2 regions of the Anaerobacillus sp. ABR4_321 genome follow, and region 2 is predicted to be linked to the other one. Evidence: riboswitches for the same ligand, from Rfam matches in the RefSeq annotation. Region 2 holds a riboswitch; the other holds the start of a gene.
What was found. A riboswitch is a leader RNA that binds a small molecule or an ion and turns the genes downstream of it on or off. The one in region 2 is predicted to bind S-adenosylmethionine.
Positions count from the first base shown of each region.

Region 1: it holds a riboswitch for S-adenosylmethionine, as region 2 does, so the genes downstream of both, msrA (peptide-methionine (S)-S-oxide reductase MsrA) here and metX (homoserine O-acetyltransferase MetX) in region 2, are expected to answer to the same signal.

Region 1 is NZ_JBSWTK010000001.1:2,665,640-2,677,384, reverse strand. Features, by position in the region: gene ACXADT_RS13865 (phytoene desaturase family protein) at 1-791, opposite strand, end outside; gene ACXADT_RS13860 (glycosyltransferase family 2 protein) at 788-1,909, opposite strand; gene ACXADT_RS13855 (carotenoid biosynthesis protein) at 1,909-2,721, opposite strand; gene ACXADT_RS13850 (phytoene desaturase family protein) at 2,739-4,244, opposite strand; gene ACXADT_RS13845 (glycosyl-4,4'-diaponeurosporenoate acyltransferase CrtO family protein) at 4,431-4,949, shown strand; gene fni (type 2 isopentenyl-diphosphate Delta-isomerase) at 4,939-5,973, shown strand; gene ACXADT_RS13835 (Na+/H+ antiporter NhaC family protein) at 6,048-7,451, shown strand; SAM riboswitch class I at 7,535-7,648, shown strand; gene msrA (peptide-methionine (S)-S-oxide reductase MsrA) at 7,747-8,394, shown strand; gene ACXADT_RS13825 (alpha/beta hydrolase family protein) at 8,440-10,677, opposite strand; gene ACXADT_RS13820 (DUF2553 family protein) at 10,767-10,988, shown strand; gene ACXADT_RS13815 (DNA topoisomerase III) at 11,083-11,745, shown strand, end outside.
Region 2 is NZ_JBSWTK010000001.1:1,405,097-1,416,841, forward strand. Features, by position in the region: gene ACXADT_RS07320 (3-hydroxyacyl-CoA dehydrogenase/enoyl-CoA hydratase family protein) at 1-419, shown strand, start outside; gene ACXADT_RS07325 (acetyl-CoA C-acetyltransferase) at 441-1,616, shown strand; gene ACXADT_RS07330 (acyl-CoA dehydrogenase family protein) at 1,647-3,431, shown strand; gene ACXADT_RS07335 (arsenate reductase family protein) at 3,642-4,001, shown strand; gene gcvH (glycine cleavage system protein GcvH) at 4,098-4,484, shown strand; gene ACXADT_RS07345 (YusG family protein) at 4,636-4,884, shown strand; gene ACXADT_RS07350 (peroxiredoxin family protein) at 4,912-5,418, opposite strand; gene ACXADT_RS07355 (TraR/DksA C4-type zinc finger protein) at 5,560-6,078, shown strand; gene ACXADT_RS07360 (toprim domain-containing protein) at 6,180-6,509, shown strand; gene ACXADT_RS07365 (thioredoxin family protein) at 6,580-6,897, shown strand; gene sigI (RNA polymerase sigma-I factor) at 7,238-7,993, shown strand; gene ACXADT_RS07375 (anti-sigma factor domain-containing protein) at 8,014-9,198, shown strand; gene ACXADT_RS07380 (TlpA family protein disulfide reductase) at 9,318-9,737, opposite strand; SAM riboswitch class I at 9,903-10,012, shown strand; gene metX (homoserine O-acetyltransferase MetX) at 10,094-11,167, shown strand; gene ACXADT_RS07390 (O-acetylhomoserine aminocarboxypropyltransferase/cysteine synthase family protein) at 11,171-11,745, shown strand, end outside.

The DNA of each region.
Region 1 (11,745 bases), 1.3 Mb from region 2:
CCGTCAACCGTTTCAATCATTTCTGCTCGACCATTACTAACATGTACTGTCTTCACTGGGGTTTCCAAATGAATTGTAACCCCTAGTTCTGATGCTAGTTTTTCCATCCCGCGTGCAAGTGAGGTGTTTCCACCTTTCACATAATATACGCCTTGTACCATTTCTAAATATCCAATCATCGCAAACGTTGCGGGTGATAAAAAAGGTGATGAACCTATATAGGTTGCATAGCGATTGAACGCTTTTAAGATTAGAGGGTGTTTAAAATATCGTTCATGAAAATGATTCATTTTCTCTAAAGGTCTTACCTTTAGCATGGATTGAAAAAGGGAAGGGGACAAGTAGTCCTTCCAAGAAAGAAACATCCTCGGGAAAAATGACGATTTTGATAGTCGGTATAATCGATCGACTTCCTTAAGATATGTTTGATAGTTTTTAGCTGCATATGAATCTAGCTTTTCAAACTGGTCGACCATATCTTGTGGATCTGTACTCATCATGAATGAACTGCCATCATGATCAATGTTTCTAGTGTGCCGTTCAATTTTTATCCATTCAAAGTAATTCCTTGGGTCAACACCGGCTTCTTCAAATACGGAATCAAAGACTTCAGGCATCGTCATCGTATTGGGACCGAAATCAAAATGGTATGTTCCTAACGATACCGGCATCATCTTGCCGCCAGCGTATCCGTTTTTTTCATACACATCGACTTTGTATCCTTCACTTGCTAATTTAATCGATGCAGCAAGTCCTGCCAGTCCTGCACCTACGATTGCAATTTGTTTCATGAGTAGGTTCTTCCTTTCCAAACATATCCTTTTTGTTTTATCCCTTTCATCATCGAATTGATCAGAAGACACATAAATGCTAGTGAACTAATCGGCATCATGAATGAGAGTAGAATGGACTGATTGGTTTTCCAATCGACCCAGGCTTTTTGGAGCGTGATCAATATGTAAGGAATGAAAAGAGAGTACATTGGCTCACCTATCGTATAGCTTACAACCCCTATGATCAGCAGTACGGCAGGCAAGAAGTAAAAACAGCCGTAAAAGAGAAATAGAATACTAACAAGCAAACGAGACCGACCGAGTCCTGGAAACAAGTTTTTTGTAAACCCTTCCCACACATCTTTGTTAGAACGATACATATAGCATGTTGTAAATTTGGTAACGTTCGCTAAAATCGAGCGATATCCATTTACCTTAAATGTACGTGATAGGTGAACGTCGTCGATTAAACTGTTTTGGATGGAGCGATGTCCACCGATACGCTTGTAAGCCTTATGATCGACTAAGATAAATGCCCCATGAGCAGCAGTAAATGCTGGTCTTGTTGTATGGTTTGCTGGTAAAAGGGGCAGATGGAAGTTAACGACGAAATGCTGAAGGGGTACGAGTAATTTCTCTAATAATAATGATACTGGAAAAGCGGGAAATCCAGATAGCATAGATGCCTTCGTTCTCCTAAGCATTTCGAGCGATGCTTGAATCGTGTCCTTATGTAGACGCATATCAGCATCGATAAAAAGTAGGTAGCTCCCTTTAGCTCGTTCACTTAGTTGGTGACATGCAAACACTTTACCATTCCAGGAAGGAGGCAGTTCTTCACCCTCAAGTATCGTGAACCGATCATCACGTTTTGTATGTTCGGTGAGTAGAGGTAACGTATGATCCTCAGAGTTATCATTTAATACTAGTACTTCAATGTTGGGATAAGTGAGCGCTTTTAAATTCGTGATAAGATCGACTACATTCTCTTCTTCATTACGAAGAGGGATAAGGACGGAAACGAGTTCCTCCTTATCCCTGGTTGCTTTTTCGTTACGCAGACTTGGCATGAACAGTGAATTTATGATAGTCCATAGAAGGAAGCTCGCTAGTATGAGAATATAACTAATCAACATTAGACGATCACCTTTTCAGAAGAAGACAGCTCAAAGTTTTTTATACTTTTTCGATATGCATACAAGAAAGCATAAGTAGGTATACCAGTAATCGTTACAGCTAACCAGAGCTGATCTAGAATGCCTAAGAAAATAAAGAAGCCCATCACCATTCCAAATAGGGCGACCATACGATGCTTCCAAAATAAGAAACTTTCTTGAGATTGTGGAGAAATCCTGATATAAACGGGATATAGCAGGACATGAAAGAAGAAAGAAACAAAAAACCATCCCGAAAAATTTTGTAACGGAACTTGATAATAAAAACTGTCTCCTTCCCAACCCCAGTAACCCTTCACAAGGTATGCAACAGGATCGATTATCAAATCGATCAGAACTGCAATAACTGCTCCTATTAGGGAATATGCAAACCATTTTAGTAGTGAGTCATTCATCTTCTTCAAAAACTGAGCAGAAAGAACATGGGTAACAGCTACGACCATCACCCATGCAAATCCAATTCCGATCGGAACCTCAGCGATTTTATAGCCAAAGTCTCCTGAATAGTTGTATTGACCAAAGATCCATCCGTAATGAACACCAAGTGATTCCGCTGCCATGCTCATGATAAATATGAAGATGCTGATCGACGTTCCTAGAGTCTTACCGAACGTTCGAATAAAATAAAATGTAGCTAACACGCCACAAAGAATGAGGAAGAAAGCATTTGCCCATTCAAGAAATGGGGGTAGGATGTCGAATCCAACGAGGAAGATTCCACATCCATACCAAAATAGAAATAAATTAAAGACGATTTTATCTAGTTTGAGCATGTAATGAAGATCCCTTCTTAGCCAGTTTGTTCTTCAGATAGTTTAAGGTCTTCAGCGATTAAATCAGCTGTTAGCTGACCTGATAATGTTACCATCGGTACGCCTCCACCAGGGTGAGTCGATCCACCGACAAAGTAGAGGTTCTCTACAAGGGAGCTTCTAGAAGGAATCTTGAAGCCGCCGTTGACTTTGCGATCAGTCGCAACCCCGTAGATCGAACCACCGTTTGAACCATATAATTCACGGATGTCATCAGGAATAAATTGATATTCAAATTCGATCGATTCCCTGAGACCTTCCATTCCCATACGTTCTAGTTTGTCGAGAACAGTTTCTCGGTATCTCCCTCGGTATTCTTCAAAACTCTCTCCGGCTTGAAGTGGAGGAACATGAGTCAACACGAAAAGATTTTCTTTCCCATCAGGTGCTTGCGAAGGATCCGATTTAGAAGAAATACCAATGTATACTGTTGGATCATCAGCCGGAACACCCTCGTCGAAAATTTGCTGAAACTCACGCTTAGGATCTTCTGAGAAGAAGAAGTTATGGTGTTGAAGCTGATCGAACGTCTTATTGACACCAAGTAGTAGGACGAGACCTGATACAGTAGGAGTGTACTTCTTCAGTTCTTGCTTCACTTTGTCAGCACCAGGTTCTTGCTTCAATAAAGTATCGTGAGCTGGAATGCCCTCAAGGTTACTAACGATCAAATCTGCTTCCATCACATGACCACTAGATAATCTCACGCCAACCGCTTTCTTATCCTTTGTCATGATTTGAGTAACTTCTGTGTTCACTTCAACATCAACATCTAACTCTTCTAGGAGTTTCAACATCCCTTTGGCAATGTTATACATGCCACCCTCGACGTAATAGATTCCGAGCCCAAGTTGCACATAGACTAGCTGTGATAAAATTGCAGGAGAATGGTATGGAGATGACCCGATGTACATGACAAAGAAGTTGAACAGTTGACGAAGATGCTTGTCTTTTAAATACTTTTCTGTTGCCTGATTCATCGATTTCATTGGATCCATTGCGAGCAAGTCCTTAAACGAGTGAAGCTTTTGCATATCTTGTATTCCAGAAAGGCTCTTGCTATAAAAGCTTTTTAAGCTCAGGTCAAACATCGATTTGCAATAATCTAAATAAGATAGGAAGTTCGAATAATCTTTCTCTGATTGTTTATGTACCTCTGAAAGCATAACTGCTAAATCACTCGTTACATCGATCTCAGCACCATCCTCAAAAAACGTTCTCCACTGAGGCTCAATACGTGTAATCTTCATATAATCACTTACATTTCGATCAGCACTTTTAAACAGTCTTTCTAAAACCCATGGCATCGTGAGAATGGAAGGTCCTGTATCGAAGGAAAAGCCTTTTCCAGAACGTTTGTTAAGTTTCCCGCCTGGTCGTTCATTTCTTTCGAGTACCGTTACATCATGACCATCTGCGGCTAAGCGAATGGCTGCAGATAATCCACCTAGTCCTGCACCGATTACAATTGCTTTTTTTCCCATACTTTTCTCCTCCTCAGTGTAAATAAGGTCTATACGTCGACTTTTTTCACATGCGGCTGTATAGTGTAAGTATAACCTTTGTGAAAGTAAGATGACAGTCTTGGTGTGTTCTCTGCTCTAAAACGTATGACTGAACTATTACCTTAAATGAAAGACTGTAAACAAATAATGAAAGTTGGGTAGCCCATGCAAGTATTTCATCTATCGATTGCCGGTTTGATCGTAACTAACGTTTTTGCGTGGCTTGCCATACATGTTTGTATCTCTTATTTCTGTTTGAGAGTCCCTGATTCCTTCTATGAGTCCTTCATAGTAAGGAATCGTATAAAAAGCTTTGAAGCTAGTTTATATGAAAGTTTGAAAATCAAGTATTGGAAAACGATTTTACCGGATGGTGGTGGCGTTTTCAGAGGGGGCTTTAGAAAAAAAGAACTTAAAGCGCTTACGGTTGCGTACGTTAGCAAGTTCATTGTTGAAACGAAACGAGCGGAAATCAATCACTGGATTCTAATACCGCCTTCACTATCATTTTTCTTCTGGAACCCGCCTCTAGTAGGTTGGATTATGGTCGGGTATGCACTCGTTGTAAATATCCCTTTCATCATGATTCAACGGTACAATCGGAACAGACTTGAACTACTTTTACCTAAATTAAAGAAAAAAGAACAACGTAGGAGGTCTACCGTTGAAACCTATGGAACATGATCTTACAGAAAAACGAAAGAATGAACATATCGATATATGTCTTACTGAAGAAGTAGAAGGCCAAGGAATTACAACCGGACTCGAGAAGTTTAGATTTAAACACCAAGCTCTGCCTGAGATTGCATTTGATGAGATCGATCTCTCAACTTCATTTCTAGGTAAAAAAGTATCTTCGCCTTTTTTGATCAGTTCGATGACTGGTGGTACGAAAAGGGCATGGGAGATCAACAAGCGGCTCGCGAAATCAGCTGAAAGAGAAGGATGGGCTCTCGGTGTAGGATCAATGCGGGCAGCGATTCAAGAAGACCGATCAGCTTATTCTTTCGAAGTAAGGAAATACGCTCCTACGATCCCCATCTTCGCAAATATTGGAGCTGTTCAGTTAAACTATGGATTCACTATTGATGAATGTAAGAAAGCAATCGAGCTTGTTGATGCAGATGGTCTTATTCTTCACGTAAATCCGCTTCAAGAAGTGTTTCAGCCTGAAGGAGATACCAATTTTAAAGAACTATTGCCTAAAATTGAAAGTGTCGCGAAGGCACTCGATGTTCCCGTAGGGATTAAAGAAGTAGGAATGGGAATCGATGGAGATACTGCAAGGCGGTTGGTAGAAAGCGGAGTAGGCTTTATTGATGTAGCTGGTGCAGGTGGAACATCATGGATTAAGGTCGAGAGCTATCGTTCACATCAGAGTATGAGAGAACAAGCAGCTGAAGCGTTTCAAAGTTGGGGGAACGCTACCGCTGAATGTTTGATCGAAGTTCGAAATGAACTCCCACACGCGCCGATCATTGCAAGTGGCGGTCTTAAAAACGGTGTTGATGCCGCCAAAAGTATTGCCTTGGGGGCTGATCTTGCAGGGTTTGGCCGAGCACTTCTTCATAGCGCAGTAGACGACAGTGAAGAAGCGTTATTAGACCAGCTGAGACGAATTCAGTTCGAACTACAAACTGCTATGTTTGGAATTGGCGCGTCTTCAATTGCGCAACTCAAAAAAACAAATTTGCTTCGTCAGTCGTAGCCGGAGAATTTACTCCGGTTTTTAGTATAGCACCCTTTTCCGAGCACAAACTAACCGGAAAGGGGGAGTGAAAAATGGATTGGCTTTCGATCGTACCGTTCTTGGTCATGATTCTCGTAGCGATGAAGACGAAACTCGTTATACCTGGGTTAACAGCAGGGTTGCTAACAGCTTCATTCATACATAAGCCTCAACCTATAGAAGGACTCGAGCAGTTTTATCAATTTATTATGAGTGGTTTAAAAGATGAGAGCAACATTAAAATCATCATCTTTTTATACATGTTTACTGGTCTCATCGGAATGATGAAATATACTGGTGGAATAAAAGGCTTCGTTCGATTCGCTTCTGGAAAAATCACTTCGAAAAAGGGAGCGTTATTTTTAACATGGTTATCAACGCTCGGGACGTTTAGTGCTCCGAGCTTTCGCATCGTTACGGTTGCCCCGATTATGAAAGCACTCTTGAAAAAAGTGAAGATGACCCCTCAGGAACTTGGCTTTGTGATTGAAACCACAGCAACTCCAGTAATTGTTCTAATGCCGATTGCGACTGCGTTCGTTGGATATATGTCCTCTGTTGTCGACCTTTCTTTAAGAGGACAGGGTCTTGAGGGAGATGGCTACAGATTGTTTTTGCAAAGCATTCCGTACAATTTTTTCTCAATATCGATTCTTATCATCGGATTTTATTTAAGTTTCTTTCATCATACGAAGATCCCGGCTACTGATGCTGGGAATATGGAGAAAGAAATCGATGACAAATGGGAAGATTGTCATCCTGTTGTTTCAAAAGATCTTCCGGCAAAACCTATGAACCTTTTGCTGCCACTAGGAGGAGTAATTTTCCTAACGCTTTTAATCACATATTGGAGTGGGTATGAGAAAGGGTTCAAAAGCCCAGTACAGGCATTCATCGAAGCAGATGTATTAGATGCGATGGTCTTCGCTCTAATGACAACCGTTTTGTTAACGTTTCTATTTTATTTATTTCAGAGGTTCTCATTAAAAAACCTTGTCACGTTCTTTATTGAAGGCGGTAATGATATGATGTCTGTCATCGTATTACTAACGATTGTTTGGGGACTTGCTTCTTCTGCTGAAGCATTAGGATTTTCTCAGTTTGTAACGAAGAACTTAAACTGGATTCCTGCATTATTCGTGCCACCGGTGTTATTCCTGGTGGGGGCATTCATTTCATACTTCATTGGCTCTTCATGGGGGACTTGGGGAATTCTTATGCCTTTAGGAGTCTCTCTCGGTGCTACCACAGGAACTTCATTGCCACTCGTGATCGGTGCTGTGTTTGCTAGTGGAACGTTCGGTGCTTTTTCGTCACCACTTAGCGATAATACGAATACAATAGCCAAGATACTTAAGTTGAACACGATGGCTTATGCTTCCTTTAAGCTAAAACCTGCACTGATCGGTGCTAGCGTATCAGCAATCGGATATTTTTTAATTTCTTTGTTCGTTTAGCACACTAATGCAAGCTTTTCTATTGACACCTACTGTTACAACCTTTAATATTGTCATTAACTTAATAATCCTTTTCAAGGATCTTCTTATTCAGAGAGGTGGAGGGACTGGCCCTTTGATACCTCGGCAACGGATTCCTATAAATGTTATACGGGAGCACCGTGCCAATTCCTGCGGCGAAAGTCGGAAAATAAGAAGAGGCGATCGGTAAATCCAAACCCTCTTCTGTTCGGGCAGATGAGGGTTTTTTATATGCACTCCTCATCATACAAACTACTTCAAGGAGTGAAAGGAATTGCAGAAAACGTCAGACAAAAAACAAATGATAATCAACCATCTTCTAGGAAAAGGTATCTATAAGGAACAAGGCAAACAGCTTTACATGTTAACTCTGAGTGAGCTCGAGAAGGTATATACAGAGAAAGCTGTTCAAAATAGCAACAACACTTGGAGAAATGGAGTGGAAAGAATGGAAAAAGCGGTATTTGCAGCAGGATGTTTTTGGGGAGTAGAAGCACTATTTCAGCAGCTGAATGGTGTCGTGTCTACTTCAGTAGGATTTACAGGTGGAAGTACGATCGATCCTTCTTATGAAGAAGTATATAAAGAACTTACTGGTCATGCTGAAGCGGTGCTTATCGAATATAATCCAGCGATTATTACGTATGAGGAACTGCTCCAAGTTTTCTTTGATAATCATAATCCCACATCTTTGAACCGTCAGGGTGAAGATGTGGGTACTAGGTATCGTTCCGCTATTTTTTATAACTCAGATTCGCAAAAGACTTCAGCAGAACTTGCACTGAACGAGCTTACTGAAGCAAAACGTTTTAAGAAGCCAATCGTAACTCAAATTGTTCCTGCAACGAATTTTTATAAAGCAGAGGAGTACCATCAGAGCTACTTAGCAAAGCGTGGACAGTCTTCTTGTAAAATTTCATAATTTAAAAAAGAGGCTTTCCCTTTGTGGGAAGCCTCTTATATTTTATTATCGGTTAACGCCAATGTGATCTAAGAATATTTTTCCTCTTTCTGATTGATCAAATTGAAATGTTATGGAGGTAAGGGTATCTGGTTCAAACGTGTTGTTTTGTTCAATAAATGTACTCATCGGTATGTTGAACGTTTGAAGGACCGGTTCGGTAAGGGCTCCGAATCGCGCTTCTTCATAGAACTTCGTTTTTGTGTGCTGAATCGGTAGCACAGGATGCATACTCATCACATCGCTCAATTTGACACTAGCAGATTCACCGTTTTCAGATGTGGCTGTTATTGTGAAATCCACAAAAACTTCTTCTTCTACTTCAGATACATTCGCCGCTGCAAACGTTAAGGAGCTATCTTTCTTAAACGCGTAAGGATCTTCTAACGCTTTGGTAAACGAAAGCTTGTATGAACCATTCCTAGAGTAGTCGTGATTCCATTTAAGGTAAACGCCGTGATTATCTCTCACTTTATTTCTTCTATAGTCTAATTCACCTTCATACCATTGCAATAGGCCGTTTCCTTGCAATTCAATATAAGGGGTCGAAGCTGTATTGACATCAACATCCTCTTCGAATGTACTAAAAATATGATAAGAAGTATCTTCATATTTACTAATGTACGTTGTTGAAGGGAGCCAATCTAACGCATAGCGGTAATCTTCCAGCATAGGTCGGTAGGAGTTGTCGTTATTCAAGGTAGCTTCTAAAAATCCAGAAACGTATGTTTTTGCAATCTGCATCTGTTCCTCTCCGCTGATCAAAGGCTGTTTGTTCAATAAAAGAGTGAATGGAAAGTAAGTATCGTTATCACCCCAAGTTGTATTAAACTGACCATGGTTAGCTCGGTCGATGTAGAGTGCAGACTTGATCACATCTTCACTACCTGTTAACTCGATGCCATTGAATTGTCGATCTCCCTCAAATTCAGACAGGTCACTATCATATGATCCATGCAGAATTAAGTAATTTACATCGTTCAATTCAATTTTTCGATCAGCTAACGTATGATAGTCAGTCGGAGCGATCGCAATAACGCTTTGTATATTGTATTGATAGTCAAACGACTTGTAGGCGTTATTTGGATAGCGATCTAAGCGATTGAACTTCGCAGCTAAAATTGCAGCCTGACCTCCTCTTGAATGACCAGTCAATGCAATTCTTTCAAAGTCCACTTTCTTATAAAATGGCGTTCCCTCTTCTTCAGAAAGCTTCTCAATTTCTTTTAGATGTTCGAGGAGAAGCCATGCTCTTCCGTTAATATCGCCCCCTAATCCACCTGACCATGATGAATTCAAAAAATTCTCGTCTACAGAGACAGTTATGAACCCTCTACTTGCAAGCAGTTCTCCTAAATAGCTATACCCTTCATCTGAGAATTCTTCCATTTTATGATTGCCATGGACGATTAAGACGAGAGGGAATTTCCCTTTATCGTCAGGCATCCATACTCTGCCGTTTAGTGGAAGGTTCGTATCAGAAAACCCCCAAAACCATTCACGTATTGAAGACCATTCTCCAATTAGTGCTGACCCATTAACAGAGGATGTTTCAATATCGACGTTCTCTCTAAACACATCTCTGTGTTTATCAGTTCCGCTTCCATATGTAAACGTCTTAATATTGTAAGGTCCTGTTAGAGACGGATTTTCACTTACTGGTGAAAAAGATTCCTGCTGAACATCTAACCGTTCTTCAACAATTCCTGGAGTGAAAAGCCAGTAGAAGACCATTCCAGTTATTAGGGTGCCGAGCGCGAGCATAAAAATAGAAGAAGGTCTCTTAAATCCATGGACCAGTGGATAACCAAATAATCCACCGATGAGTAGGCCAGCACCAGCAAGAAAATAAGCAAGTGGAAGGATATTTTCAAAAGCTTTAAATTGATCGAGAGTATAAATGATCACTCCAACCGAAACGATTGCAGCGGATATAAAGAACACCGGTAGTTTGATGATAAACCTCATTATGAGTCTCACGATAAAGAAAGTGGCAAACGTACCTAAAACACTAAGGAGGGAGAAGATGAGTATATCGATTCCTTTACCGAGTCCAGTATGGAAATCAAAACCTATCGAAAAGATGAGGAACATCGTCATGAACAATGCACCGTAGGATGCTCCTTTCCACGTTCGACTAATAAAGGTGTTGATATGAACTTTTAATTTAGAAAGAAAAACTCCTATTTTATTTCGTTTGTTATGTACCGTGCTGCGTCTTTCGAAGTCATGCTGTTGTTCCAACGTTACCCTCCCTTTCTCGTATCATTTCTTCATTATATCAAAGACGACTTTTGTTTAAGGTCATATTTATTAGAAAAGAGGGATATGGGATGAAAAGAATTGAGGTCACAAGTTTTGTTACAGGAAAACTTAATAAAGGTAACATCGATCTTTATAGAAATAAAGTGAAAATTGGTGAACTCAATATCAAAACAGCTGTTTATCAAGTAGATGCTTCATATGTTGTTGAAGATCACCGCATCTATGTTTTAGAAAAAGAACCAGAAGACATTAAACAATTCGTGTTCGATTGTGATTTAGGCTGGTGTTAAAAATGCTGCTGGCGTTCCAGCAGTTTTTTTATGCCCACAACGATTACGTGGTAAGCTATACTGAGATAAGGAAAGATTTCATGAAGAAGAAGGGATGTTTAGATTGGAAGCAGTATGTATTATTGCGGAAAAGCCAGACCAAGGCTCAAGATTAGCCGCTCCTTATCCCTCTGAAAAAAAACAAGGATACATCTACATTAAACCTACACCTGATTTTCCGGGTGGTGCTTATGTAACGTGGGCAGTAGGACATCTCTGCGAATTAGTCCCTCCTGAAACCTATAAGTCAGAATGGAAGCAATGGTCGTTACAGACTTTACCGATGATTCCAGAGCAATTTCAATATCAAGTTACAAAAAGTAAATGGAAGCAATTCAATGTCATAAAAGACATCGTACATAGGAAAGACGTAGGATCCATTATTCATGCAGGTGATGCCGGTCGCGAAGGTGAGTTGATCGTGAGGACGATCTTGAATCAGGTTCGCAGCAAAAAACCGATGAAGCGACTATGGATATCATCTTTAACGGAAAAAGCTGTTAAAGAAGGGTTTAGAACTTTACGGAGTGAAAGTGATACACGGAACTTGTATTTCGAAGCTTATGCACGTTCTTGCGCAGACTGGGTCGTTGGAATCAACGCATCGAGGGCATACACACTTTTATTTAAACAGAAAGGAATCCAGGATGTCTTTTCAGCTGGAAGAGTTCAAACGCCAACTTTAGCTTTAGTTGTTAAGCGTGAAAAAGAGATCGCA
Region 2 (11,745 bases):
TATCAACTTCAGCTCATGAGGCAACGGATCTGGGTTATATCAGAAATAAGGATGGCATCAGTGTAAATGCTGACCATGTTCTCCATGATGCAAAGAAAAAAGTTCTCTTTCTAGCTGAACAAGGCTATCAGCCGCCTGTTTCAAAGAAGATACCAGTGTCAGGTGAAGCAGGGTATGCTGCAATGTTGATGGGTGCGAAAACAATGCAGTGGAGTGGCTATATTTCTGAACACGACCTAAAGATTGCCTCTAAACTCGCACATGTAATCGCAGGCGGTAAAGTGAAAGAAGGAACGCTTGTCGATGAACAATATCTTCTCGATATTGAAAGGGAAGCATTCCTAAGCCTATTGGGCGAACCGAAAACGCAAGCTAGAATGCAGCATATGTTGATGAAAGGAAAGCCGCTACGTAACTAGTTTTGGAGGAGGGAAGCACGAATGAAAGAAGCAGTGATCGTGTCTGGTGCAAGGACACCTGTAGGAAAAGCAAATCGTGGAACACTTGCAGAAATGCGTCCAGATGATTTAGGAGCAATAACAGTTGCTGAAACCTTAAAACGAGCTGGTAATTATGATGGGGATATAGATGATGTCATTATCGGATGTGCGATACCAGAAGCAGAACAAGGATTAAACGTGGCACGTATGATCGGTGCTCGAGCGGGTCTAAAAGAAACCGTCCCCGCTATTACGATAAATCGCTATTGTTCTTCAGGATTACAAACAATTGCATATGCCTCAGAACGTATCATGCTCGGTCAATCTTCATCTATTTTGGCAGGAGGCGTTGAATCGATGAGCCTCATCCCGATGGGGGGGCATGTGATCAAACCAAACCCTTCTCTTGTTGAAGAAAAGCCAGAATACATTATGGGCATGGGACATACCGCTGAAGAAGTTGCTAGAAGGTTCGAAATCAGTCGAGAAGAACAAGATGCGTTCGCATTGAGAAGCCATCAGCGAGCAGCCAAAGCGATTAAGGAAGGCAAGTTCAGAGACGAAATCGTCCCTGTTGAAGTAACGAAACGCTGGATCGACGGCAATAACAAGCTTCAAGAAAATAAGGTTTTATTCTCTCAAGACGAAGGCGTTCGTGAGGATACTTCCCTTGAAGCACTTGCAAAGCTTCGCCCAGTCTTTAACGTAAGAGGCTCAGTTACTGCCGGGAACTCCTCTCAAACTAGCGATGGTGCAGCCAGTGTTCTTGTGATGGATAGAGAAAAAGCTGAGAGTGAAGGGCTAAAACCGATGGCGAAGTTTCGTTCATTTGCCGTAGCGGGTGTTGCACCTGAAATTATGGGAGTAGGTCCAATCGAAGCGATTCCAAAAGCTTTGAAGCTAGCTGGGCTGGAGCTTTCAGATATCGGAATGTTTGAGCTGAATGAGGCATTTGCTTCACAGTCCATTCAAGTAATTCGAAAGTTAGGTCTCGATGAAGACAAAGTAAATGTAAATGGTGGAGCGATTGCGCTTGGGCATCCGCTAGGCTGTACAGGTACAAAGCTCACACTAAGTCTTGTTCATGAAATGAAAAGGCGCGGTGAGCAGTTTGGTGTCGTAACGATGTGTATTGGTGGCGGAATGGGAGCTGCCGGAGTATTTGAACTACTATAATACATGATCAATTAAAGGAGGAACACCTGCATGTCTAATACAATGAACAAAACAGTCAAAGGCGGAAGCTTTCTAGTAGAGGATCATCTTGCAGAAGATATTTTTACACCGGAGGATTTTTCTTCAGAGCATACGATGATGGGGAAAACAACGGAAGACTTTATTGTGAAGGAAGTCGTTCCAGAATTAGAAAAAATCGAAAACCATCAATTTGATATCTCCCGTAAGTTGTTAGAAAGAGCTGGTGAGATTGGACTTCTTGGAGCAGATGTTCCAGAAGAATACGGTGGACTAGGCCTTGATAAAATCAGCTCATCTGTTATAACAGAGAAGTTCGCACGAGCACGCTCGTTTTCACTAAGCTATGGGGCTCATGTAGGGATCGGATCGCTTCCTATCGTGTTCTTCGGTGATGAAGATCAGAAAAAGAAGTATCTTCCTGATCTAGCTTCAGGAGCTAAAATAGCTGCATACGCATTGACAGAACCAGGTTCTGGTTCTGATGCACTCGGTGCGAAGACGACGGCTAAGTTAAATGATGACGGCACGCACTACATTTTGAATGGTGAAAAACAGTGGATTACAAACTCAGCTTTCGCTGACGTCTTTATCGTCTATGCGAAGATTGATGGTGAACAGTTCTCAGCATTTATTGTAGACAGTGAGCTTGAAGGTGTATCGACTGGTCCAGAGGAAAAGAAAATGGGGATCAAAGGTTCCTCAACGAGAACATTAATCCTTGATGAAGTAGCGGTACCAAAAGAAAACCTGCTCGGTGAAGCTGGTAAAGGCCACGTTATCGCATTTAATATTCTTAATGTAGGTCGTTATAAGCTAGCGGTTGGAACGATCGGGGCTATGAAGCGCGCGATTGAGCTTTCTTCAAAATACGCAACAGATCGTAAGCAGTTTAAGACGCCTATTGCGAAATTTACTCTTATTCAAGAAAAACTTGCAAATATGGCCGTATCCACTTATGCAAGCGAGAGCTCAACATACCGTACGGGTGGTCTTTTTGAGAACAAACTAGGAAACCTATCTGATGAAGAACAGAAAGATGGAGCAAAAGTGGCAAAAGCCATTGCTGAATATGCGATCGAATGTTCACTAAATAAAGTATTTGCTTCAGAGGCGTTAGATTATGTCGTAGATGAAGCCGTTCAGATTCACGGTGGATATGGATTCATGTCTGAGTATGAAGTGGAAAATATGTATCGAGATTCACGCATCAACCGAATCTTTGAAGGAACAAATGAAATTAACCGCCTTCTTGTACCTGGAACGCTTATAAGAAAAGCGATGAAAGGTGAACTTCCATTGATGGAGAAAGCTACTGCCCTTCAAGAAGAACTGATGATGCTCATGCCGCAAGAAATTGGGGATGCCCCACTTGAGCAGGAAAAGCATCTTGTTGCCATGGCTAAGAAAATTATGCTGATGGTTGCTGGAACAGCAGTTCAGAAGTATGGAAAGAGTCTTGAAAAAGAACAAGAAGTGCTGTCTAATGTTGCTGACATCATCAGTGAAATTTACTCGATGGAGTCTGCAGTACTTCGAACTGAGAAAGCGATCGATCAAACAAGTAGTGACAAACAGCAGCAAAAACTTCTATTAACAGAAGTTTTCTGTCAAGAAGCGTTCAATCGAATCGAAGCACATGCGAAAGAGACGCTTGTTGCTGTTGAAAGTGGAGATACGTTAAGAATGATGATTTCTGCTTTAAGAAAACTAACACGTCACACGCCAATCAACGTTATTGCAAAAAAACGTGAGATTGCTGCTAACATTTTGGAACAACAGCGTTATGCTGTTTAACTAATATTTTTCAAACCCTATTCTCTTAGATTCCCTCTTGAAAAAGAGGGATTTTTTTTGACTGAATTGGCAAGATAAAACTTAAGGCGAAAAAGAGGATTTACACCTTATATGACGAAAGATGTTTTAGGCACGTCATAATTTGTTGTAGGGAACTCGTATGGTACACTTAGTTTGTACTATTGAACAGGTTTACGAGGAGGAAAAGGATTGTCACTTACTTTTTATGCTTATCCTAAATGCGGAACGTGCCAGAAAGCAAAGAAATGGTTTCAAAGTAATGAAATTTCTGTAGATGAAGTTCACATCGTTGAAAATCCCCCCACAAAAGAGGAACTCGCAGTCTTAGTGGAAAACAGTGAACTTCCTATCAAGAAGTTCTTTAACACGAGTGGAAAGAAATATCGCGAGCTTGGAGTAAAGGATAAGATTGCTTCATCCTCTGAAGACGAATTGTTGGAACTGTTAGCCTCAGATGGTATGTTGATCAAAAGACCGATCGTTACAGATGGAAAACACGTAACGGTTGGGTTTAAAGAAGAAGTTTTTGACGAAACTTGGGGACACTAATAGTTGATTAATTAATAATAACTATTATAGGATAGTTATTGTAAATAATAATAAATACTTACCTTAGTTTAGGGATAGTTCAGGGAGGAATTACTAATGAATTTACCAAAAGATTTCCGTTACTCAGAAGAGCACGAATGGGTACAAGTACAAGAAGATGGCAATGTCCGCATTGGGATCACTGATTTTGCACAGTCAGAACTAGGAGACATTGTTTTCGTAGAACTTCCTGAAGAAGGCGACAGCCTTGAAGCTGACGAACCTTTTGGCAGCGTTGAATCAGTAAAAACGGTATCTGAGCTTTACGCACCTATTTCAGGAAAAGTCATTTCTATTAATGAAGACCTAGAAGATAGTCCTGAATTTGTAAATGAGTCTCCATATGAAAAAGCTTGGATGGTTGTAGTTGAGCCATCTAATACTTCTGAGCTTGATGAGCTTATGACAGCTCAAGCATACGAAGATATGGTAAGTGAAGACTAATCAACACTAAATAATTCCAGCTTTTCGAGGGAATAGTTTTTTCATCATCGCGAACCCTATTGAATGCTTGTGTTTCCATTTAAAGATTGCCTGTACTTGCAAATCTGGTGTTAGGTATAAGGAAAGACACTATAAAAAGGGGATGAATACGATGAATGATCAGTCTCGTCCTATGGAAAAGATCGACGTTACAAGCAGAGTCCATGGTAAGCTTGATCAAAGTTCGATGAACTTGTATTTGAACAAGGAAAAAATTGGTCGTATACTCTTCACGAATCAAGGCAATCAGTATGAGTTTGCCGAGGGCTTTGAGTTTGACCAAGATAAGATTTTTCAGTATCAGCGAGCAATGGAGAAAAACGGAAAGTACGTCGAAGACTGTGACCTCGGATGGTGTTAAAAAACCGGCCCAAAAGGGCCGGCTTTTTTATGCTTTGTTTTTTCGAATATATTTTATCGTAGTTAATAATCCATCTGCTGAAGGACGGCCGAATGGACTGGATTGTAGATATTGCGCCATCAATTTTCCTTCATCATCGATAATAAAAATAGCAGGCTCACCATGCTCGCCATGATCTTCATAAGGATCTTCTTCAGTATGCATGAATACTCCAAAGGAATCGATCGCTGCACGTTCATGATCTTGTAGCACTGGAAAATCAAGACCATGTTTTTTCTTCATGCTTCGAAGTGAATCTAACTCGTCACTTGCGATTGCGATTACGTGTACATCTAAATCGTCAAAAGATGAGATGTTTTCTTGTAACTCTTCCATTTGCTCGTTACATACTGGGCACCATTCGCCTCTAAAGAACACGAGCATATGCCATCTCTTATTGTCTTCCTCTAAATGTTTGTCTAGTTGAAAAAGTCCTCCCTCAGTATCAACGAGAGAAAATGTTGGTACACTCTGACCTAAAGATAATTTAGCCACTATACTCACTCCTATATCAATGTCTTATGTATGGGTTTCCACCTTCCTGTTCTCTTAAAACCTCTTGAGATGGTTTAACGTGCTCAAAGGTGAGGGAAAATAAAATATGGAAAAGAAAAAGAACCTTTGGAGGGAAAAATTATGACTTTGTCGAATCAAGAACTACAGGGATTTAAAAAAACCCTTCTCATCCAGAAAAAGGAAATATTAGAGAGAGGTGCAGCCGAGCATAATGAGAGTAATGGACTGGCTGAAGAAACGGGGGACTTAACTTCATATGACAATCATTTTGCAGACCTTGCAACAGAATTGGATGAACGGGAAAAAGAGATTACCATCGAGGATGCTGCGCGAGAACGATTAGAATTAATCAATACTGCCCTTGATCGCATCCGTGAAGGAAATTATGGGATTTGTGTCGATACTGGAGAAGAAATTGAAAAAGAACGTCTAGAAGCGATTCCATATGCGATACGAACGAAGGAAGCGCAAGATCGACTTGAAGATCGTAAAGAAGGAAATAGAACAGATACTGAAGCTACTTTTGCTACAGGTAGCGAAAGAGAAGATGACCGATTACGAACTGTAGATGATCTAGAAGAAGAACACGGAAATTCAACAAATGTTCCGTCATTAGAAGAAGAGCGTTCTAACGATTAGATTCAATAAGATTACTTTATAGAAAGTGAAACGATATGCCTTCTTATCCATATACTATAGTAAACGCAGTAGAGACGACAGCTTGAATGGAGAGTTGCGCCATGCATGATAAAGTGATTATTGTAGAAGGTAAGACGGATAGAGATCAGCTTCTTAGAATCTTAGATGAGCCTGTGGATATTATCTGCACGTACGGTACGATTAGCTTCGATCGACTCGAAGAATTAAGTGAAGAGCTGGTTGAAAAGGATGTATACGTGCTCGTCGATGCAGACGATGCAGGGGAAAAGCTTCGAAAACAATTGAAGCAGGAAATCCCTCACGCTGAACATTTGTATATTACGATGTTGCATCGTGAGGTGGCAGAAACACCATTAAATTATTTAAAACGTATTTTGCGAGCAGCAAAATTTAAAGTGATGACGGTATAAATACGATAGGGCTATTTCCCGAAGAGGGAGGAGTTCCCTCTTCGGTTTATAAATGAAGGAGTCTATAGATATGATAGAATTAGACAAAGAGGTTGAGATTGAAAGAGCCCAACAGGAATCACTTTCGATGCTCTTTTTTTATACGCCTTTTTGTTCAACGTGCAAAATTGCCGAAAGAATGTTGAGCATTGCTAGTGCAGCTAATGGAATGAAGGAGCAAACGTATAAAGTGAACTTAAACTACTTTCCTGATTTAGCGGAAAAGCTAACGATTCAAAGTGTCCCAGCACTTACGATTTTTGAAAATGGACAAGCGAAAGAAACGATCTTTGCATTTGAATCAGTCGTCCGCCTTAATACTTTACTCCTAAAATACAAGAAGCGTTAAATTTATTTGATGAATTTTGACCAAATGCACCATAAGTTTCTCAAAGCAAAAAGCGTGTCTCAGCAGGCATTTAGCAGTGTAGAAATTTGTTGAAAATTGTGCAATATTAATAATGATAAATTAATATAACAGACAGTAAAGAAACAGTAACATTGTCATTAAATTGTATTTTCGTTGCAGCTGATTGAGTGGTATAAATGAATAGAGAGTCGCCATTCGATTTTGTCGTATGGGGGCGAATTTTATTTTGCATTCTTTTTAATATTCAAATAACAAACATCTAAGAAGAAACCTAATAAGCGATCAATTTAAATTGACTGCAAGATGAGAGGTGTATGACATGACAACCATTTCAATCAGCACAAGAATAGGAAAATATAAAAGTAAAAATGACAATGTTACATTAGAAGATAAAATCGATCGTATCCAAAACGGCGATGAGTTTCTACGCAATAAGCTACTAGAAGATTATCAACCATTTATTAAGAAAATAACGTCAAAAGTCTGCAATCGATACATTAATCAGATGATGGACGAATTTAGTATCGGATTATCTGCTTTCAATGAAGCGATGGATCAGTATCAAAGAGGTCAGGGAAGCCGTTTCCTTACATTCGCAGATATGGTTATCCGTCGTAGGGTAATCGATTATATCCGTAAAGAAGCACGTCAAAATAAGTATATCTATCTCGAACCAGAAGAAGTGGATGAAGAAGGTAGATTAGAAGATAGTTTTGCTGAGCAGAAAGCAGCTCTTGACGTATATGAGATGGACAAGCAGCGAGAAGTTAGAATGTACGAAATTGAAGAATACGAGCAACTCCTGCAAAGATTCAGTATTACGTTTAAGGTATTGAGTAAGAATTGTCCGAAGCATATCGATGCGAGGGATAATGCGAAAATGATAGCAAAACTTATTGCAGAGGATTCTACTCTTTCAAGCTATCTTCTTGAAAAGAAACAGCTGCCTATAAAAGATTTGCTGTCTCTTGTCTCATGCAGTCGGAAAACGATTGAACGTAATCGAAAGTATATAATAGCAGTTGCATTAATTTATCTAGGAGGTTTTAATGCGCTGAAATCTTATATACAGTAACAGAATGAGGGGGCCAGGGGATGAAAAACGGGGTTATTATGGAGATACGAGGCAGAAAAGCCGTAGTCCTGACACCCGAAGGTGAATTTACAACAATTTTTCTTAAACGAAATCATAACTTATCAATTGGCTCTGAAATTAAACTAGCAAAGAAACCTGAGAAAAATAAAAAAGGTTTCTTTATCCCCTCTATGCCTACGATGGCAGGAATGGCAACGATCATCATGTTGTTTGTTATCGTTGCTAGCGTGATTCCTGTTCCGAACAATGATGCAGTTGCTGCATATGTTAGCTTTGATATCAATCCGAGTATCGAAGTAGGTGTTAATTCTGACCTGGAAGTAGTACAGTATCAGGCTTGGAATTCAGACGGCGAAGGGCTGAGTTTAGACCAGGATACAAAAAATATGCCACTTGCTGAGTTTGCAAATGTACTAATTTCTAAGCTCGAAGAGAATGGCTTTTTAACTGATCAGGGAAAGCTGCTTATCGTAGCGAGTAATGTTGAAGAAAACAGTCGTTATCAGAAGGTGAAAAGTAAGCTCGAAGAAACGATTAATGGTTTAAAAAACAATGAGGTCCTTACAGAACAGGCTGTTGCAATCACTACGATTTTACATGCGGATCATCATACCCGTAAGTTGGCAGTGGAAAAGGGTGTGTCTCCTGGAAAGTATATAACTTATCTGGCGGCACAAGATCGTGGAGTAACGATTTCTCTTGAAGATGCCCGCGACCTATCTATTAAGAAATTAGATTCGCTCGAAAATCGCGCAACTGCATCAGAGGGTAATACAGAACCTGTTGAAGACAGGAACGATCTAGATAATAAAATTACTCAGCTTAATGATAAATCAAATAAAGCGGTTGACAGCTCAGAGAATAAAAAAGGACAGAGTAACCAAAATTCTGAAGCGGTGGTAAAAGAAGAAAAAGATCCGATCGGTCAACTATCAAATAAGAACGAAAAGTCTTCATCTCAACCAACCGGAAATAACGATTCTGGTCGTGTGGATAAAGACTCTGAACAAAATGGGGAAAACAACGAGAAAAATAGTGGATCCTCAATAAATGATAAACCAAAAGACGATAAAGAAGTCAGAGAAGATAAAGAAGATAGAGAAAAAGATGATGAAGATGAAGATGAAGAGGATGAACAAGACGAGCGTGAAGACAATCGCTCAAAAGAAGACAATGATGATTAAGTAAGTGAACAGTGAGATTGACAGTTCGCCACGAATAACTTAGATTAACGCCATTATTTTATATTATTTTTAACAAAGCTAGGGAAATTTCCCTAGCTTTGTTTTAGTTATAACTTCATTCAAAGCATGATAGAAGGGAGGACTTTAACAATATCCAGGAAAGATGCCCTGTCCCCGAATGTTTGTACAACTTCGTGGTTCCTGTCTAAAAGGACAGTCGTTGGTACACCAGTGCACCCATACTTATCGTACGTATCTCTACCATTATCTTTTAATACTGGAAAAGGCAGATCGTTCTTGATAGCAAAATCTTTGCCTGCCTCTTCTGTTCTTTCACGTCCAGTCACATTTATTGTTAAGAATGCAAGTTTGTTTAAGTCTGCATGTTCATAAAATTGTTCTTTCATAGGTAGGTCCTTCATACAATCAGGACACCATGAAGCCCAAAACGTAAGCATAACCGGCTTCCCTTCATAGTCGGTTAATGAATACGTTTGATCACCTCTGACCTCTTGTAAAGAAAACGTAGGGGCTTTCACAAAAAGTCTCCTTTCGCATATAGTTTTATGGTAACCTTATCAAAAATCTGGTTCTAATCAAAATATTTGATGCGTAGAGTGGATTTGTATAAACTTTCAGAAAATGTTTGACACTAATGCATTGCCTTGCTAAAATAATACTCAATCAAAGTAATTGAATATTCGTTCTTATCTAGAGAGGCGGAGGGACTGGCCCTATGAAGCCCGGCAACCGTCAAACCATTTGGTTTGAAAAGGTGCCAATTCCTGCAGGTATAATGCCTGGAAGATAAGCGGAGCTGATTTCTATAATCCAGCCTCTCTGTCTTTCAGAGAGGCTTTTTTATATTCAATGAGCGTGATGGGAGTGATCGGAGTTGAGAAGAGAGACGGTATACGAGGACCAACGGATATCCATTGGCTCGTTCGTTCTCGAATCAGGAAAAGAACTTGACGAGGTTGAACTTGCATATGAACGAGTAGGACCGAAGGAAGCACCAGTCATTCTAGTCTGTCATGCACTAACGGGCAATCAGTATACGGTTGGAAGGAAACAAGATGGTTGGTGGGAAGGTCTGATTGGTCACGGTAAGTATGTAGATACCTCTGAATTTCAAGTAATCACATTCAACGTATTAGGCGGTTGTAATGGTTCGACGGGACCATTATCTCGTAATCCGTTTACAAACCGACCATATCAGGCGGATTTTCCATTCATAAGCGTGAGGGATATGGTTCATTCTCAAAAGCGAGCACTTGAAGCACTCGGTATCGATCGACTTCATGCCGTGATCGGTGGGTCGCTTGGAGGCATGCAGGTGCTTGAGTGGGGAATTCTCTACCCTGATGCGATGGAGCATCTTGTTCCATTAGCTGTGACACCATCTTTGAGTGCTTACGGAATTGCATATAATGCCATTTCAAGACATGCCATAACGACTGACCCTGAATGGAAGGGAGGGTATTATGATCAAACACATCCTCCCGCATCGGGGTTAGCAACAGCACGTATGATCGGAATGATTTCGTACCGAACAGATGAGATGTTTCAGAAGAAATTTGGAAGAAGGGTCATTGCAAAACCTGAAGATCACCATGAAAAGGCTCTTTACGACGTCGAATCTTACCTTCATTACCAGGGTAAAAAGCTAGTTGGTCGTTTTGATGCCAATAGCTATTTGTACTTATTAAAAGCAATGGATAACCATGATATTACCAGGGGAAGGGACGCACCGATTGAAGAAGTGAAGGCAAATGTTTTAGCAATTAGTTTTAAAGGTGATTTAATTTATCCTCCTAAAGATCTTGAAGCTTTATTTTCGCTTAAGGCGCGTTTTACGATCGTTGATACAAAGTATGGTCATGATGGATTCCTCGTTGAATTTGATAGATGGGGGCAATTAATCAAAGAACAATTACAAGAACCGTCAAAAATACAAAGGAGTGGATAAGAGATGGCAGAGAAGCGTTATAACTTAGAAACGATTGGCATTCATGGTGGTTTACAGGCAGATCCAGCTACAGGAGCGAGAGCACTACCGATTTATCAATCCAACGCATACAAATTTAACAGCACGGAACATGCAGCTGATTTGTTTGGTTTAAAAGAAGAAGGGTTTATTTATTCTAGAATTGGTAATCCGACGGTAGGAACGCTTGAAGAACGGGTTGCGGAGCTTGAAGGCGGAATTGGAGCCCTCGGTCTTGCAAGTGGTATGGCAGCCATCACAAACGCGATTTTAAATATTGCGAATAGCGGTGATGAAATTGTTTCTGCTTCTACTTTATATGGCGGCACATATAACCTTTTTTCAACGACGCTTCCTAAATACGGAATAAAAACCAACTTTGTTGATCCGAAAGATCCGGAATCGTTTAGAAGTGCGATTACTCCTAATACAAAAGCAATCTTTGCAGAAACGATTGGTAATCCAGGCCTTCACGTACTCGATATCGAGAAAGTGGCTGAAATCGCTCATGAAGCTGGCATTCCGCTTATCATCGACAATACCTTCGCAACACCGTATTT